DNA from 4 places in the Bacillus sp. GbtcB14 genome. Region 3 is predicted to be linked to each of the others. Evidence: riboswitches for the same ligand, from Rfam matches in the RefSeq annotation. Region 3 holds a riboswitch; each other region holds the start of a gene.
What was found. A riboswitch is a leader RNA that binds a small molecule or an ion and turns the genes downstream of it on or off. The one in region 3 is predicted to bind thiamine pyrophosphate.
Positions count from the first base shown of each region.

Region 1 (3,960 bases), on a different contig from region 3:
TTACATTTCCTAGCACATCTTCTTTCACCGCATAAATAATTGCCATTGTAGAAACGACAACTTCTTTCGCTAAAAATCCTGTTAACAGGGATGCCCCAGCTTGCCACGTTCCAAAGCCGAGCGGTGCAAATAGTGGTGCGATAAATCCACCAATCATCGCTAAGAAGCTGTCTCCCATATCAACACCAAATCCTGATGGACCTGCATAATTTAATAGCCAAATGACAACAGAACCACCGAAGATAAATGTACCTGCTTTACGAACAAACCCTTTCCCTTTCTCCCACGTGCTTAGCCATAACGTTTTCACTTGTGGCACGCGGTAAGGAGGTAGTTCAATAACGAAAATAGATTTTTCTGCTTTTAAAATTGTAAGAGACATAATTTTTGTAACAAGTAACGCAAGAACAATACCTGCAACATATAAAGAAAATACAACAGTTGCCTGACTATTAGGGAAGAATACTCCCGCAAACAGTGCATATACCGGTAAACGTGCCGAACAAGACATAAACGGTGTTACAAGAACTGTAAGTAAACGTTCTTTTTCTTGTTCAATCGTTCTCGCTGCCATAATACCTGGAACATTACATCCAAAACCGATAATCATCGGAATGAATGCTTTTCCGTTTAAACCGAAGAACTCCATAATTCGATCCATAACAACTGCAATTCGCGCCATATATCCTGAGTCTTCTAGTAATGAAATGAAAAAGAATAGTGCAAAGATTTGTGGCACGAATACTAATACAGCACCAACACCAGCAATAATCCCTTCTGTAACGAGTGCTTGAATAAAATCAGAAGCACCAACACTTGTAAGTCCAGCCGTTACCCAATCCGTAAGCTGTCCACCAAAAAAGCCATCTAGCATATCCGATAAAGGTGTACCAATCCACGTAAACGTAACCTGAAAAATAAAAAACATAACTGCTAAAAAGATTGGAAGTCCTAAAATTTTATGCGTAATTAGTCTATCAATTTTTTCCGAAAAAGGAATTTTTCCTTCTTTCTCATGCTTCATAACATTTGTTTTTAACTTTTCAATATACGCTTCACGAGTTTTGTAAATGTGCTCCTCTAACGTACAATCAAGTTTTCCTTCTAAGCGAGATCGAATGGCTATGAGTTCCTTATAAATTGGTAGTGCTTTCATTTCTTTTTCTACTACTTCGTTATTGCTTAAAAATTGAAGGGCTAACCATCTTGGATGCCTATAATTCGCTGTCTCTAAAAGAGCTATAACCTCTCCAATTCCTTCATCCATTTGTACACCATATGAAATAATGAATGGTTTTTTCTCTTTTTTGTCATTTTCTTTAAGAGTCGCAAGCAGTTCTTCACAGCCTTTTCCGCTTCTTGCAACGACAGGAACAACTGTTACACCTAATAATTCTGATAACCGTTTTACATCAATTACAATTCCTCTTTGCTTCGCCACATCAACCATATTTAAACCAACTGAAACTGGTTTACCAAATTCAAGCAATTGTAATGTTAAATGCATATTCCGCTCGAATTGCGAAGAATCCACTATATTTAACATATGATGAAATTCGTCTGTTAGTAGAAAATTCGTAACGACACCTTCATCACGTGAAACTGGATTTAAATCATAAACGCCTGGTAAATCAATTAATGTTCCTTGCTTATCTTTTAATTTACCAACCTTCTTTTCTACTGTTACACCGCTCCAGTTTCCTACATACTCATAAGAACCAGTAAGTGCATTAAATAATGATGTCTTCCCTGTATTTGGATTCCCTAGCAAAGCAACCTTATTCACGCTAATTCCACCTTTATCATTTTCGCGTCACAATGACGAATACTAATTAACTGTCCACGACACTCCAATGTACAAGGACCTTTGAACATCGCTTTCTGCTTCATACGAAGTTCGCTTCCTTCAGAAAGACCAAAAGCAGCCAATCTTCTCTTTAGTAAATGATCTAAAGACTGAATACTTTTCACTAACACTTTCTCACCTATTTTAATATCTACTAAACTCATAACCTTCCCCCTCAGAAGAGAATGATAATTATTTTCAGAAAAATTATATCACACTCTATTTCACTTGGACTATATCTTTTTGCTTCATATTTATTAACATTTCAATACAATTATATTTCAATAATTGTCATAACAGATTCGTTTGCCATTCTCATCCATTTCGCTTACAATAAACAATAGCAAATAAAGAATCTCGTTATCACAGGGGGAGCCATGCCGCTGAGAGGGAACACTTCGTTCCGACCCTTCGAACCTGTTAGTTAATGCTAACGCAGGGATTGTGCAAACGTCCGAAATACATACCTCTTTTTTATTTACGTATTTCGTATCCTCCTATGATAATGTTCTTTTTTGTACAACTTGGATTTAGGGGGAAACAACATGCGTAACACCAATTTACAAGCGATGATCGAATCTGCTATTCTTGCAGCCTTCGCCCTGGTCATCGACATTTTTCCATTATTATCAATCAAACTTTCAACAGGCGGTTCCATTTCATTTGCTATGATTCCTATTTTTATTATCGCATACCGCTGGGGCTTCAAAATGGCTTTCTTAGGAGGCTTAATTTGGGGATTACTACAAATTGTCGTAGGCGATGCCATTATCGTCACACCAATTCAAGTACTCATTGAATACTTCGTTGCTTTCGCATTCATTGGATTTGCCGGTTTATTCTATCGCCCAATTCAAAAAGCACTTTTAGCACCCAATGAAAATAGCGAAGAACAATCCAGTTTAAGTAGCCGTAAAGACAAACCTTCATCAAAGCAAAACAAAGGAAAAAAAGTTATTGGTTACATTATTGTTGCTACATTTATTGGTAGCTTTGCTCGCTATTTCTGTCACTTTATCGCCGGTATTATTTTCTGGGGACAATATGCACCGAAAGGTCAATCAGCAGTTCTATATTCTTTAATATTTAACGGTAGCACAATGATTGGTTCCTATATTCTATGTACCGTTTTACTTATATTTTTATTTATCACTTCACCACGTTTATTCAAAAGCGTGAATGCATATCAAATGAATTCACAAAAAAAGGGTGCTTAACTAGCGCCCTTTTTTTATATCAAAATTCTCAATGAGTAATATCAATAATAAATACAATAAATGCACAAAGAAAAATAAATACCATCATACCTAGTAAATTGCTATTCACGGCTAATCTACTCCTTACATAACCTCATTTTCTAAACAAATTATATCGCTTAAAAATAAAGATTAGGTAAAGATAATATGAAAATAACTTAAAAAAAGCGCAGCACATATCATCTACGCTTTTTTCGGTAAATAGAAGTAAAATAACACACCATCTTCCGTATTCTTTACCCCATATTCAGCATCGTGCAGTTCTAAAATATTTTTAGAAATCGCAAGTCCAAGTCCTGTTCCACCTTGTGAACGATGACGAGCTGCATCCACGCGATAAAAACGATCCCAAATTTTATCTAATTGCTCTTCTTCAATGTGAGTACCTTTATTTTCAATACATACTTTTATACGATCTTTTTCATCTATTGTAGAAATAATAATATCCTCTTTATTTGGTGTATAACGTATCGCATTCGTAATGAAGTTCACAATGACTTGTTCAATCCGGCCTTGATTTGCGACCACTTCAAATGAACCTATATTTTTATGAACACGAAGTTCTTTTTTCTCTATTTCCAAAGAAAGGTGTTCACATATATCTTCAATTACTGTATCAATATAAAATGCATCCATTTTCATTTTATATGTGCCTGACTCAAATTTAGCTAACTCAAGCATATCTAAAATTAACGTATCCATTTTATCTACTTCTCGTTCCATCGCTTGAAAATAATAATCTTTTTTATGCTCAGCTACCCCGTCTTTTAAAATAGAAATGCAGCTTTTCATAATACTTAACGGTGTTTTTAATTCATGTGAAACACCAGAAATGAATTCTTTCCGCGTATTTTCTAA
Region 1 covers NZ_JAGXJT010000009.1:70,103-74,062, reverse strand. The annotation lists gene feoB (ferrous iron transport protein B) at 1-1,786, opposite strand, end outside; gene KVT31_RS22785 (FeoA family protein) at 1,783-2,010, opposite strand; TPP riboswitch at 2,205-2,306, shown strand; gene KVT31_RS22780 (energy-coupled thiamine transporter ThiT) at 2,392-3,063, shown strand; gene KVT31_RS22775 (sensor histidine kinase) at 3,286-3,960, opposite strand, start outside.
Region 1: another riboswitch for thiamine pyrophosphate. It lies ahead of KVT31_RS22780 (energy-coupled thiamine transporter ThiT); the one in region 3 lies ahead of thiM (hydroxyethylthiazole kinase).

Region 2 (3,960 bases), on a different contig from region 3:
ATTCTTTCGCTTTCTCTTTCATCCCTTTTTCAATTGCTTCTGTCGTTTCTAAATCATTTTCTTTCGCATATTCACGAATATCATGTGAAATTCTCATACTACAAAACTTCGGCCCACACATGGAGCAGAAATGAGCTGTTTTCGCACCTTCTGCTGGCAATGTTTCATCGTGATATTCCATCGCACGTTCAGGATCTAAAGATAAATTAAATTGATCGCGCCAACGGAATTCAAAGCGAGCTTTTGAAAGTGCATCATCACGCTGATGAGCCGTTTTGTGCCCTTTCGCAAGATCAGCCGCATGCGCAGCGATTTTGTACGTAATAACTCCCTCACGAACATCATCTTTATTCGGTAAACCTAAATGTTCTTTCGGCGTTACATAACAAAGCATCGCCGTTCCAAACCAGCCAATCATTGCAGCCCCAATTGCGGATGTAATATGGTCATAACCTGGTGCAATATCTGTCGTTAACGGTCCAAGTGTATAGAACGGTGCGCCCTGACAAATATCAAGCTCTTTCTCCATATTCTCTTTAATTAAATGCATCGGTACATGCCCAGGTCCTTCAATCATCACTTGCACATCATGTTTCCAAGCAATCTTCGTTAATTCCCCAAGTGTTTCAAGCTCAGAAAACTGTGCTTCGTCATTTGCATCTGCAATCGAACCTGGACGTAATCCATCTCCAAGAGAGAACGAAACGTCGTACTGCTTCATAATTTCACATATCTCTTCAAAATGAGTGTATAAGAAGTTTTCTTTATGATGGAATAAACACCACTGTGCCATAATTGAACCACCACGTGAAACGATACCTGTCGTACGCTTTGCAGTAATCGGAATGTAACGAAGTAATACGCCCGCGTGAATCGTAAAGTAATCAACACCTTGCTCCGCTTGTTCAATTAACGTATCACGATACACTTCCCACGTTAAATCTTCTGCAATTCCGTTTACTTTTTCCAGCGCTTGATAGATCGGTACAGTCCCAACTGGTACAGGCGCGTTACGAATAATCCACTCACGCGTCGTATGAATATTTTTACCTGTAGATAAATCCATAATCGTATCCGCACCCCAGCGCGTTGCCCACGTCATCTTCTCTACTTCTTCTGCAATAGAAGAAGATACAGCAGAGTTTCCGATATTTGCATTGACCTTCACGTGGAAGTTACGCCCGATAATCATCGGCTCTGCTTCCGGATGGTTAATATTTGCTGGTAAAATGGCACGGCCTTCCGCGATTTCCTTACGAACAAACTCAGGCTCTACTCCTTCACGAATCGCAACATATTCCATCTCAGACGTAATGATGCCATTGCGCGCATAATGCATTTGTGTAACGTTTGCCCCTTGCTTCGCTCTAAGCGGCTGGCGATCCATTTGCGGAAAAACAGGTGTATGTTTCGAAGCCACTTTCACACCGTCATCCTCTGGTTTCACTTCGCGCCCTTCGTATGCTTCTACATCTCCGCGCTCCAGGATCCAAGAGTGGCGCGGCGCCTGCAACCCCTTTTCCAGCTCCACTTTATGCGCAGGATCTGTATAAGGACCGCTCGTATCGTATACACGAATTGGCGGATTCGGAATGCCGTTCGTTTCACTTTGTTCAATCTCGCGCATCGGCACTTTCATACCCGCGCGCGGTCCATCCACATACACTTTCTTACTTCCTGGTAAACTCGATTTCAATTCAATTTGCTCAGCTGAAACAGACTGTTTCATAACCTTTGTTGCCCCCCTGTACGTGACAAGGACGAGATATGGCCAGCGCATGCCAAAATAAAAAGAGCCAGGTCCATAAAAAAATAAGGACCTGGCTCATAAAAGACATCATTATGTAAAGCCGTTAACTTCCCTACGCTGGTACGAGCCAGATCAGGTCCAAAGGGTTAAGAAGATCAAGCGCTTCTCTCTCAGCCTACGCATACGTTAGGCACCCCTAGTTTATCACTGATTTAATTTTCAATACTTTCCCATCATACACGATAATCTGAAAAATGCAAAGTTTATTTCTTTTGTTGCTTATGGAATCATCCACGTTAAATAATATGCCTGCACATACGTCATAATACCAACAATAATGACGAAGAATAAACTATGCTTCACTGTAAAGCGGAATAAATCTGATTCTTTTCCAGCCAGTCCAACTGCCGCACAAGCAATCGCAATCGATTGCGGAGAAATCATTTTTCCTGTTACACCGCCCGTTGTATTTGCTGCAACGAGAAGTACTTCAGATACACCGACTTGCTGCGCTGTAATCGCTTGTAAATTCGAGAACAGTGCATTCGCTGACGTATCAGATCCTGTTAAGAATACCCCAATCCAGCCTAGAAATGGTGAGAAGAACGGGAATAGCCCGCCAGTTCCTGCAAGTGCTAACGCTAATGTAGAAGATAAACCAGAATAATTTGCGATAAACGCGAATCCTAATACGAATCCAATAGATAGAATTGGCATCTTCAGTTCGTTTAATGTTTCTTTAAATGTTACTACTGCATCTTTTGCACTCATTTTCAAAATAAAGATAGAAATGATACAAGCAATTAAAATTGCTGTTCCCGTCGCTGATAAAATATCTAATTTCAGGATTGCTTCATAAGGCGTCGGTTTATTTACAATTGGCTCTGCTTTCATTACTAGATTGTGTAAGCCTGGAACTTCAAACTTAAACACAAGGCTTTCCAATGCACCACCTGGAGCAAATAACGCTTTAAAGAAACTTTGGCTCCAAATGACTACCATTACAGTTAAAATAATGAATGGAGACCACGCTTTTACGACCTTTCCTACCGTTAGTTTCGGCATAGATGTTGCCGTCGTTGCCGCAGCTACTTCACTATTTGCTTCTTTAGACTGATAGATTTCTTTCGGCTGCCAAACTTTTAAGAATAGCGATAAACTCACTAAACTTACAAGTGCTGACGTAATATCCGGAAGTTCTGGTCCTAAGAACGTCGCTGTAATGAACTGCGTAATTGCAAATGAGCTACCCGCTACAAATAGAGCTGGCCATGTTTGTCTTACTCCTTTAAATCCATCCATTAAAAATACGATAAAGAACGGAACAAATAATGATAGAAACGGTAATTGATGTCCAGCCATTTGTCCAATTTTATGTGGATCAATACCAGTTACTTGTCCAGCAACTGTAATCGGAATTCCCATCGCTCCGAACGCTACCGGTGCCGTATTTGCGATTAAACAAAGACCCGCTGCATATAAAGGATTTAACCCAAGACCCGCAAGAAGTGCTGCCGTAATCGCTACTGGTGCACCAAATCCTGCTGCCCCTTCCAAAAATGCTCCAAATGAAAAACCGATTAAAATAACGAGTAAACGATGGTCATTTGTAATGGATAATACAGATGCACGAATGACATCGAATTGACCTGTTTTTACAGATATTTTATATAAAAATACCGACATAATGATAATCCAAGCAATCGGCCATAGTCCGTATAAGAAACCATATCCGGTCGCTGCCATCGCCATCGTGAACGGCATCTTATAAGCGAATAATGCCACTAAAATTGTAAGTACAACTGTAATAAATCCTGCCACATACCCCTTCATGCGGAAAACTGCTAAAGCTAAGAAAAAAAAGATAATCGGAATAAGTGCGACCGCTGCCGAAATCCAAATGTTTCCGAACGGATCATAAACTTGTGTCCATGTGTTCATTGTTCTCTCCCCCTAAAGAATCCCCTTTTAAATAGAATAACCTCATCAATAGACTATCAGGTCATCATACCTTTAAGCCTAAAAATAAAAAACGTTTAAGAAAACGTTTTCAATAACTTTCATTTATACTGTACCATAACAATTTCTATTACAAAAGATTTTTTTGAAAATTATATTATTTAATATAAAAATCTTACAAAATCGTCACGTTGCTGTAATGTTCATCGATAGTAAGCTTGCCAAAACTATTGCATAATAATAGTATAGCA
Region 2 covers NZ_JAGXJT010000004.1:309,730-313,689, forward strand. The annotation lists gene thiC (phosphomethylpyrimidine synthase ThiC) at 1-1,729, opposite strand, end outside; TPP riboswitch at 1,843-1,958, opposite strand; gene lldP (L-lactate permease) at 2,030-3,691, opposite strand.
Region 2: another riboswitch for thiamine pyrophosphate. It lies ahead of thiC (phosphomethylpyrimidine synthase ThiC); the one in region 3 lies ahead of thiM (hydroxyethylthiazole kinase).

Region 3 (3,960 bases):
ACAGTACCTAATCCACCAGTTGATTTTAGTGTATCAGCAAGTTGTTTATTTTGCGTATCCATATATTTTGTAGGATTTTCCATTGCTGAAAGTAAAGTTGCTTCGTTAAATCGTGCAGGTGCTTTTGTTTGACCTGATGTTTGCATAATTAACTTTACAGTTAATGTATCGCCTTTTTCAATGTGAGGTAGAAGCTGTTCTTTTACATCATCCGTTACATCATCATCTTCAAAGCGATTTTCATATACTTCTTTCCAACCCGCATGCAGAATAGTTTTTCCGCGTGCAATGAACGTTTCATTACCAATTTTTGTGCGTAACGTTAGTTGCTCGTATTCGAATGCTGGGAATAAAACAGCTAAGAAACGTTTTACAACTAAATCATAAATTTTACGTTCTTTATCTGTGAAGGCCGAGAAGTTAACGTATCCTTCTGTCGGAATAATTGCGTGATGATCACTTACTTTACTATCGTCAACAAATGACTTATTAGATTTGATAGGTTTTTGTAATACTTTATGTGCTAAAGGACGGTATTCTCCAACTCCGCAAGCCTTTAGACGTTCTGGAAGTGTTCCAACGATATCAGATGAAATATAGCGTGAATCTGTACGAGGATACGTTAGCACTTTATGTTGCTCATACAACTTCTGCATAATGTTTAATGTTTCTTTTGCAGAGTAACCGAACTTTTTATTTGCATCACGTTGTAATTCAGTTAAATCGTAAAGACCAGGAGAGAATGACTTCTTCTGTTTTTTATCAATTTCCACAACAGTAGCATTATGCTTATCTAAACCTTTTACAAAGCCATCAATTTTTTCTTTATTAAAACTGCGGCTATTACCGTTAGCATCTTGCCAAGTTAGCTTTAGCTGATTCGCCGTTTGTGCTTCGATGCCGTAGTAAGTTTGAGCTTTGAAGTTCTTTATTTCATCTTCACGATTAGCGATCATAGCGACAGTAGGTGTTTGCACACGGCCGCAATTCAGCTGGGCATTAAAGCGAGTCGTTAAAGCGCGAGTCGCGTTAAGACCGATATACCAGTCAGCTTCTGAACGTGCAACTGCTGAAGCGTATAAATTGTCATATGCTTTACCTGGTTTTAAATTAGCGAATCCATCTTTAATCGCTTTATCAGTAACAGATGAAATCCATAGACGTTTGATTGGTTTGTTAACTCGAACCTTATCAATAATCCAACGAGCGACTAATTCTCCCTCACGTCCAGCATCTGTCGCTACAATAATGTCATTTACATCTTTTCTAAGAAGTTGACTCTTCACAGCATTAAATTGCTTCCCTGTTTGTTTAATAACCGTTAATTTCAAACGCTCAGGTAGCATCGGTAAATCTTCTAAATTCCACTTTTTATATTTCACATCGTAGCTTTCTGGATCTGCTAATGTAACAAGATGACCTAAAGCCCAAGTTACAATATATTTACTACCTTCAAGGTAGCCATTTCCTTTTTTATCACACTTAAGTACACGCGCAATATCACGTGCAACGGAAGGCTTTTCAGCGATTATAACGCTTTTTGACATATTTAAAACATCCTTTCAAATTTCCATACGTTAACTATAGCATACATCTTCTTGAGATTCAGTTTCGCTCCAGATTTGAACGTTTTTTAGTGGGATAACATCCGTTTGAAGGTGAATGATGGCGATAAAACATAATATGCACCATGATGAGACTATGAGAAATAGATATTTATTATGCGTGTTGTTTTATTATTGCTTCTATATGAAATAGAAAAGTAAAGAACTTGTTATTTTAGTAGAATAAGAGTAGACTTTGAAGTAGATGAATACTAAACACATGGGAGTTTGTGGATGCAAACTGAGAGTATGACTAATCCGTCATTGACCATTTGAACCTGTTGGATAATGCCAGCGTAGGGAGAGTGTAAAAGCACATGTTCAGACACTTTGCGTACGCGCAAAGTGTCTTTTTGTGTATCTCCCATCACTATAGTTAGGGGATGAGAAGGATGAATATGAAAGAAATTAGTAAAGTAGTGGATTTGGTGAGAGAATCTAATCCGCTCGTTCATAATATTACAAATGTTGTTGTCACAAATTTTACAGCTAACGGCTTGTTAGCGTTAGGAGCATCGCCTGTAATGGCGTATGCAAAAGAAGAAGTAGCAGAAATGGCTAGCATTGCTGGAGCGCTAGTATTAAATATGGGGACACTTCGTCCTGAAGAAGTAGAAGCGATGTTACTTGCGGGTAAATCGGCAAATGTGAATAATGTACCAGTATTGTTTGATCCAGTTGGTGCAGGAGCAACATCGTATCGAACAGAAGTTGCGAGACATATTCCGGCTGAAATTGATTTAGCGATTATCCGTGGAAATGCGGCTGAAATAGCGAACGTTATTAATGAGAGATGGGAAATTAAAGGGGTAGACGCCGGTACTGGAAATGGAAATGTCGTAAGCATTGCAAGGCAGGCAGCTGCTGAATTAAATACAGTTGCGGTGATTACTGGAAAAGAAGATGTTGTTACAGATGGAGAGCGAACGATTCTTATTCGAAATGGTCACTCTATTTTAACGAAAGTTACGGGAACTGGTTGTTTACTAACTTCTGTAATAGGAGCATTTGTAGCAGTAGAAAAAGATTATGTAAAGGCAGCAGTAGCTGCATTAACGTTTTATGGTGTAGCTGCGGAACTGGCAGCTGCTAAGACAGTGGAGCAGGGACCTGGTAGTTTCCAAATTGAATTTTTAAATCAGTTAGCGAATACAACTTCAGATGATATTGAGAAGTATGGGAAGATTGAGCTTATATAGTAAGGAGGGGAATTAGATGTCGCGTATTACAAAGGCTGAAATGTCTAGATTGTTATCAGTATACTTTATTATGGGAAGTAACAATTGTACGAAGGAACCACTACAAGTGTTGAGAGATGCACTTGTAGGCGGTATAACAATTTTTCAATTCCGTGAAAAGGGGGAAGGGGCTTTAACGGGAGAGAAACGTATTTGTTTCGCAAAAGAACTACAAGCAATTTGTAAGGAGTACGGTGTCCCATTCATTGTAAATGATGATGTGGAACTAGCTATCGAGTTAGATGCAGATGGCGTGCATGTTGGACAAGATGATGAAGGAATTACTTCTGTTCGTGAAAAAATGGGAGATAAAATTGTTGGTGTATCTACACATACAATTGAAGAAGCACGCTGGGCAATTGAAAACGGAGCTGATTATTTAGGTGTTGGCCCTGTTTTTCCAACGAGTACGAAAAAAGATACGAAAGCAGTTCAAGGAACGAAAGGTTTAGCTCATTTTAGAGAACAAGGAATTACAATACCAATCGTTGGGATTGGTGGCATTACAATTGAAAATACCGCTTCAGTTATAGAAGCAGGTGCGGACGGTGTTTCAGTTATTTCTGCGATTAGTTTAGCGGAATCTGTGTGCGAAAGTACGAAGAAGTTAGTAGAGGAAGTCAGTAAGAGTTTGTAGAAAAAAGCTATGTAGTATTAAAATGCTACATAGCTTTTTTTGTATTAATAATTAGAAATAGGGGGGATTATTTGAAACGGAATAGGTTTGTAGCGTTGCAAAATGAGTTGTTTCGTTTATTTAAACAAACGTTTGATTAAAAAAGCACAAACCCTTGATCCATGTAGGTTTGTGCTTTTTCTTTAAAACATAATTGAAATTAAGAGCATTCCAATTCCGATAGAAGTGAATGTTGCGATTAGGCCTGGAATCATAAAGCTATGATTTAAAACATATTTACCAATGCCAGTTGTACCAGTGCGATCAAAGTTAATGGCAGCAACGATTGTTCCATAGTTTGGAATGAAGAAATATCCATTTACTGCAGGGAACATCGCGATTAGTAGTGCCGGTGGAATACCGAGTGATAATCCAAGAGGCATTAAAGCACGTACTGTTGCGGCTTGGCTATATAGTAAAATAGATAGAATGAATAATGCGA
Region 3 covers NZ_JAGXJT010000008.1:108,655-112,614, forward strand. The annotation lists gene topB (DNA topoisomerase III) at 1-1,547, opposite strand, end outside; TPP riboswitch at 1,815-1,924, shown strand; gene thiM (hydroxyethylthiazole kinase) at 1,988-2,803, shown strand; gene thiE (thiamine phosphate synthase) at 2,820-3,479, shown strand; gene KVT31_RS21950 (anaerobic C4-dicarboxylate transporter family protein) at 3,662-3,960, opposite strand, start outside.

Region 4 (3,960 bases), on a different contig from region 3:
TTTTATTAATAAAGCAAGGAGAACGCAATTAAGACGAGAAATAACATTCCATAAAGGAGAAATTGTGCCGTCTTGCTTCCTTGTATACCAAAAAAAGTATTTATTTTTGTGTATAAATTCAATATATATTTTATCGGATTATCTTTGAAAGATCGGTACACAGTGTCTCCTCTTTCTAAGCTTTTTGTTCGTGTTTTTTGTTAGTAGGGACATGAATGTATCTAGCTATGAATAATAAAACAGCCATAAAGAATACAGGAAATACGGTAGATAAATAAAAACCATTACTAATAATATTTGTTATTAGGGCACTTAATAGAAAGATGGCATTATATATATGGGCAATTTTTTGTTTTAGTTGTACTTGAAAGGATTCCATCATAATTTCTAAAGCAACAAAAGCAATGATAATAGATAAAAATACAGTATTTGTATTGTAAATGATTAAACAACAGATTAAACCTAAAAAGGCTAAGTATTCAATTAAGAGAGGTATATTGATATTGCGTTGCATACAATTTACCTAACTAAATATGGCAGTGGGTTTACTGCATTTGTTTTTTCAAAATTCCATTCTCCATTGTGTAATTCAAAATGAAGGTGTTGCCCGTATGAATGACCTGTGTTTCCCATATGACCTACTAATTGTCCAGCTTGTACTTGATCACCAGCTTGTACAGTGCGATCTTTCATGTGTGCATAGACTGTTGTATATAATTTCCCGTTTATTTGATGGGCGATGAACACAACATTGCCATAGCTAGCTGAATAATATGATTTCACAACTTTACCTGCAGCTGCCGCCTGGATAGAGACATTACCCTGAGCTGCAATATCTATACCATAATGCATTTGTTCCCAACGCATATCAAAGGTTGAGCTAATTCTTCCTTGAGTAGGGAATTTGAAAACAGCTGGAATGGAAGTAGGTTGAGCTGTTTGAGTTTGATTTTGATTTTGCACCACATAATGTTTTGCCACATATCCGTATCCTGTGCCAAAACGAACTTTATACCAAGTTCCTACAGTTTCCACTACTTGTATTTGTGTACCATTTTGTAATGAACCAAGTAGTGCACTACTTGTACTAGCGTTGCTACGTACATTAAGTTTAGGTGTTGCAACTGTGTATTTCGTATTATTTTCTGTGATGCCTTTTACTAAAGGTTGTGAACCATTAGACACGAATGCTTTTTGTACGTAACCTGTTTTGCCATTATGTAAAATTTTATACCACTCGCCTTGTTCTTCTTGAATGGTAACGAATTTCCCATTTGGTAATACATCTAAAATTGAAGATTCTAAATTAGGTTCAGAACGAACGTTTAATGCATTGGCATTAACGATGTATTGATTATTAGATTGAAGTTTGTTTTTTAGTAGAATAGCATCTTTTTGTACGTAACCTACTTTATTATTAACAGATACTTTATACCAGCCATTAGTTGTTTCAAGTATGTTTACTTTCGTATTAAAGCGAATCGTATCAATTGATGAGCTATTTGCGTTATCTTTTGTATGTAAGGCTACTTGATCGACTTTGACATATCCAGTTTTCACATTAGATAATTGTTCAGCGTTGGCTGTTTGTACATTTGTTTCTCCCATAGAAGGAAGTAAAGAGGCAATTGCGACAGTAGTTGCTGTTAAAGCAGTAGCTTTCATATTCATATAATAGAGACCTCCTCTAGTTGTATAGTTGTAATTTTATTATAGTATAAAGATATAATATAGTGGGTGTATTCACATAAATGTAATATGAAATCAACATAAAAATAAATTTTTTGAGGATAATGATTCCTTTTTATCCAATTAATTAGGATGATAATTTCTAAGATAGAACATAAGTATTATATAGTTTTGTTATTTTGTTGACAATTGAGAAAATTAAAATAGTTGATGATGTCTTATTACGATGTTATACTGACAGTGATAATTTTATAGTTTGCTAGGAGAGCTGGTGTTGCCAGCTGAGAGTAGGCCGTAAGCCTTTGATCCTTTTCATTACCTGATCTAGATTATGCTAGCGTAGGGAAGCAATTCGGACACTAATAATGAGTCCCCGTTTCTTTGCGTATAGAAACGGGGCTTTTTTATTTGAAAATTTCATATTGAAACCACTAGGGGTGCTTGTTGTGCTGAGAGAGGAATAATCCTTAACCCTTACAGACCTGATCTAGGTAATACTAGCGAAGGGAAGTGGAGCAACGAATAAATTATAATTTTATTTGCTGTAACCACTTCTTATTTAGAAGTGGTTTTTTATTTAGATATATAAATTGAAAGGGGATAGCGAAATGAAATTTTGCGATAGATTATTAGATACTGTACAACCAGTTTGGGAGATGAGTCATAATCATCCGTTTGTAGTAGGTATGGGGGATGGCACGTTAGAAAAAGATAAGTTTCAGTATTACATTATTCAAGATTATTTATATTTGTTAGATTATGCAAAGCTATATGCTATTGGTGTTGTAAAAGCAACGAATCCACAAGTAATGGGGAAATTTGCTGAACAAATTGATGGCATATTAAATGGAGAAATGACAATCCATAAACAGTATGCAAAAAGACTTGGAATTTCTATAGAGGAGATAGAGTCTGCAAAGCCATCTGCTAAAAATTTAGCGTATACAAATTATATGATGTCTGTATCTCATAATGGCACACTTGCGGAATTAATAGCAGCACTTCTTCCATGTATGTGGAGCTATTGGGAAATTGGAAAGCGTTTAAATGATATTCCTGGAGCAAGAGATCATGAATTCTTTGGGGAGTGGATTCAAGGATATAGTTCTGAAGAATACGGTAACCTTTGTATTTGGTTAATAGATTTATTAAATGAAATGGCAGTTGGAAAGTCTGAAAAAGAGCTAGATCGATTAGAGGAGATTTTCCTATATTCCAGTCGATTTGAATATTTATTCTGGGATATGTCCTATCGTAAGGAGATGTGGGGATTTGAGGAGCAAGAACATACTACAGTTTCATAATGTTTCTTTTCATTATGATGAGAAGCCAATCATCAATGAATTAAATGCTTCTATACAAGATAAAGAGTTTGTAAGTATTATCGGACCGAGTGGATGCGGGAAAAGTACTTTATTTCGCCTTATTACAGGTTTAGAAGAAGCAAGTACTGGACAGATAGAGCTGACAGAAACAAAGAGCCATCCTGTAGGGTATATGCCTCAAAAAGATATGCTTCTGCCGTGGAGAACGATTATTGAGAATGCTGCTCTGCCGCTAGAGTGCCAAGGTGTACAGAAGAAAGAAGCACAAATAAAGGCAAAGGAATTGTTACATAAATTTGGCTTACAAGGGTATGAGACAAAATATCCGAAAGATTTATCTGGTGGTATGAGGCAACGCGTATCTTTTATTCGAACTTTATTAACGGGCGGGGAGATATTGCTGTTAGATGAACCGTTTAGCGCGTTGGACGCTTTAACGAAGGCATCTTTGCAAGAGTGGCTGTTTGAACAATGGAAAGAGTGGGAAAAAACAATTTTATTTATTACTCATGATGTGGAAGAAGCATTGTTTCTTTCTAATCGAGTTTTCGTTGTAGAAAATCAACCGATAACTACTTTAACCGAGAGGGTTGTACCACTTGATCGTAATCGAACAAGAAAAGATTTATATAAGCCTGAAGTGTTAGCGCTTAAAGATGAGCTTCTTAGTATGTTACAAAGGCAGGTACTCGTATGATGAGCCGGTTGAAGGAGTTATTACCTGCCCTTACACTTTCTAGCATTTTACTTGTCTTTTGGGAAGTAGGCGCAAGAATTATAGATGAAATGTACATTTTACCGTCACCGTCTGCAATTGTAATGAAGATATGGAAACTAAAAGATATATTATTCACGGTTCATTTGCCGGCAACATTATACGTCGTTTTAATAGGGGTAGCTATTTCTATCGTACTTGGAGTAGGACTAGCGATGTTAATGAATGCGA
Region 4 covers NZ_JAGXJT010000003.1:4,077-8,036, forward strand. The annotation lists gene KVT31_RS09020 (hypothetical protein) at 176-514, opposite strand; gene KVT31_RS09025 (SH3 domain-containing protein) at 520-1,671, opposite strand; TPP riboswitch at 1,941-2,052, shown strand; TPP riboswitch at 2,113-2,215, shown strand; gene tenA (thiaminase II) at 2,298-2,993, shown strand; gene KVT31_RS09035 (ABC transporter ATP-binding protein) at 2,962-3,711, shown strand; gene KVT31_RS09040 (ABC transporter permease) at 3,711-3,960, shown strand, end outside.
Region 4: another riboswitch for thiamine pyrophosphate. It lies ahead of tenA (thiaminase II); the one in region 3 lies ahead of thiM (hydroxyethylthiazole kinase).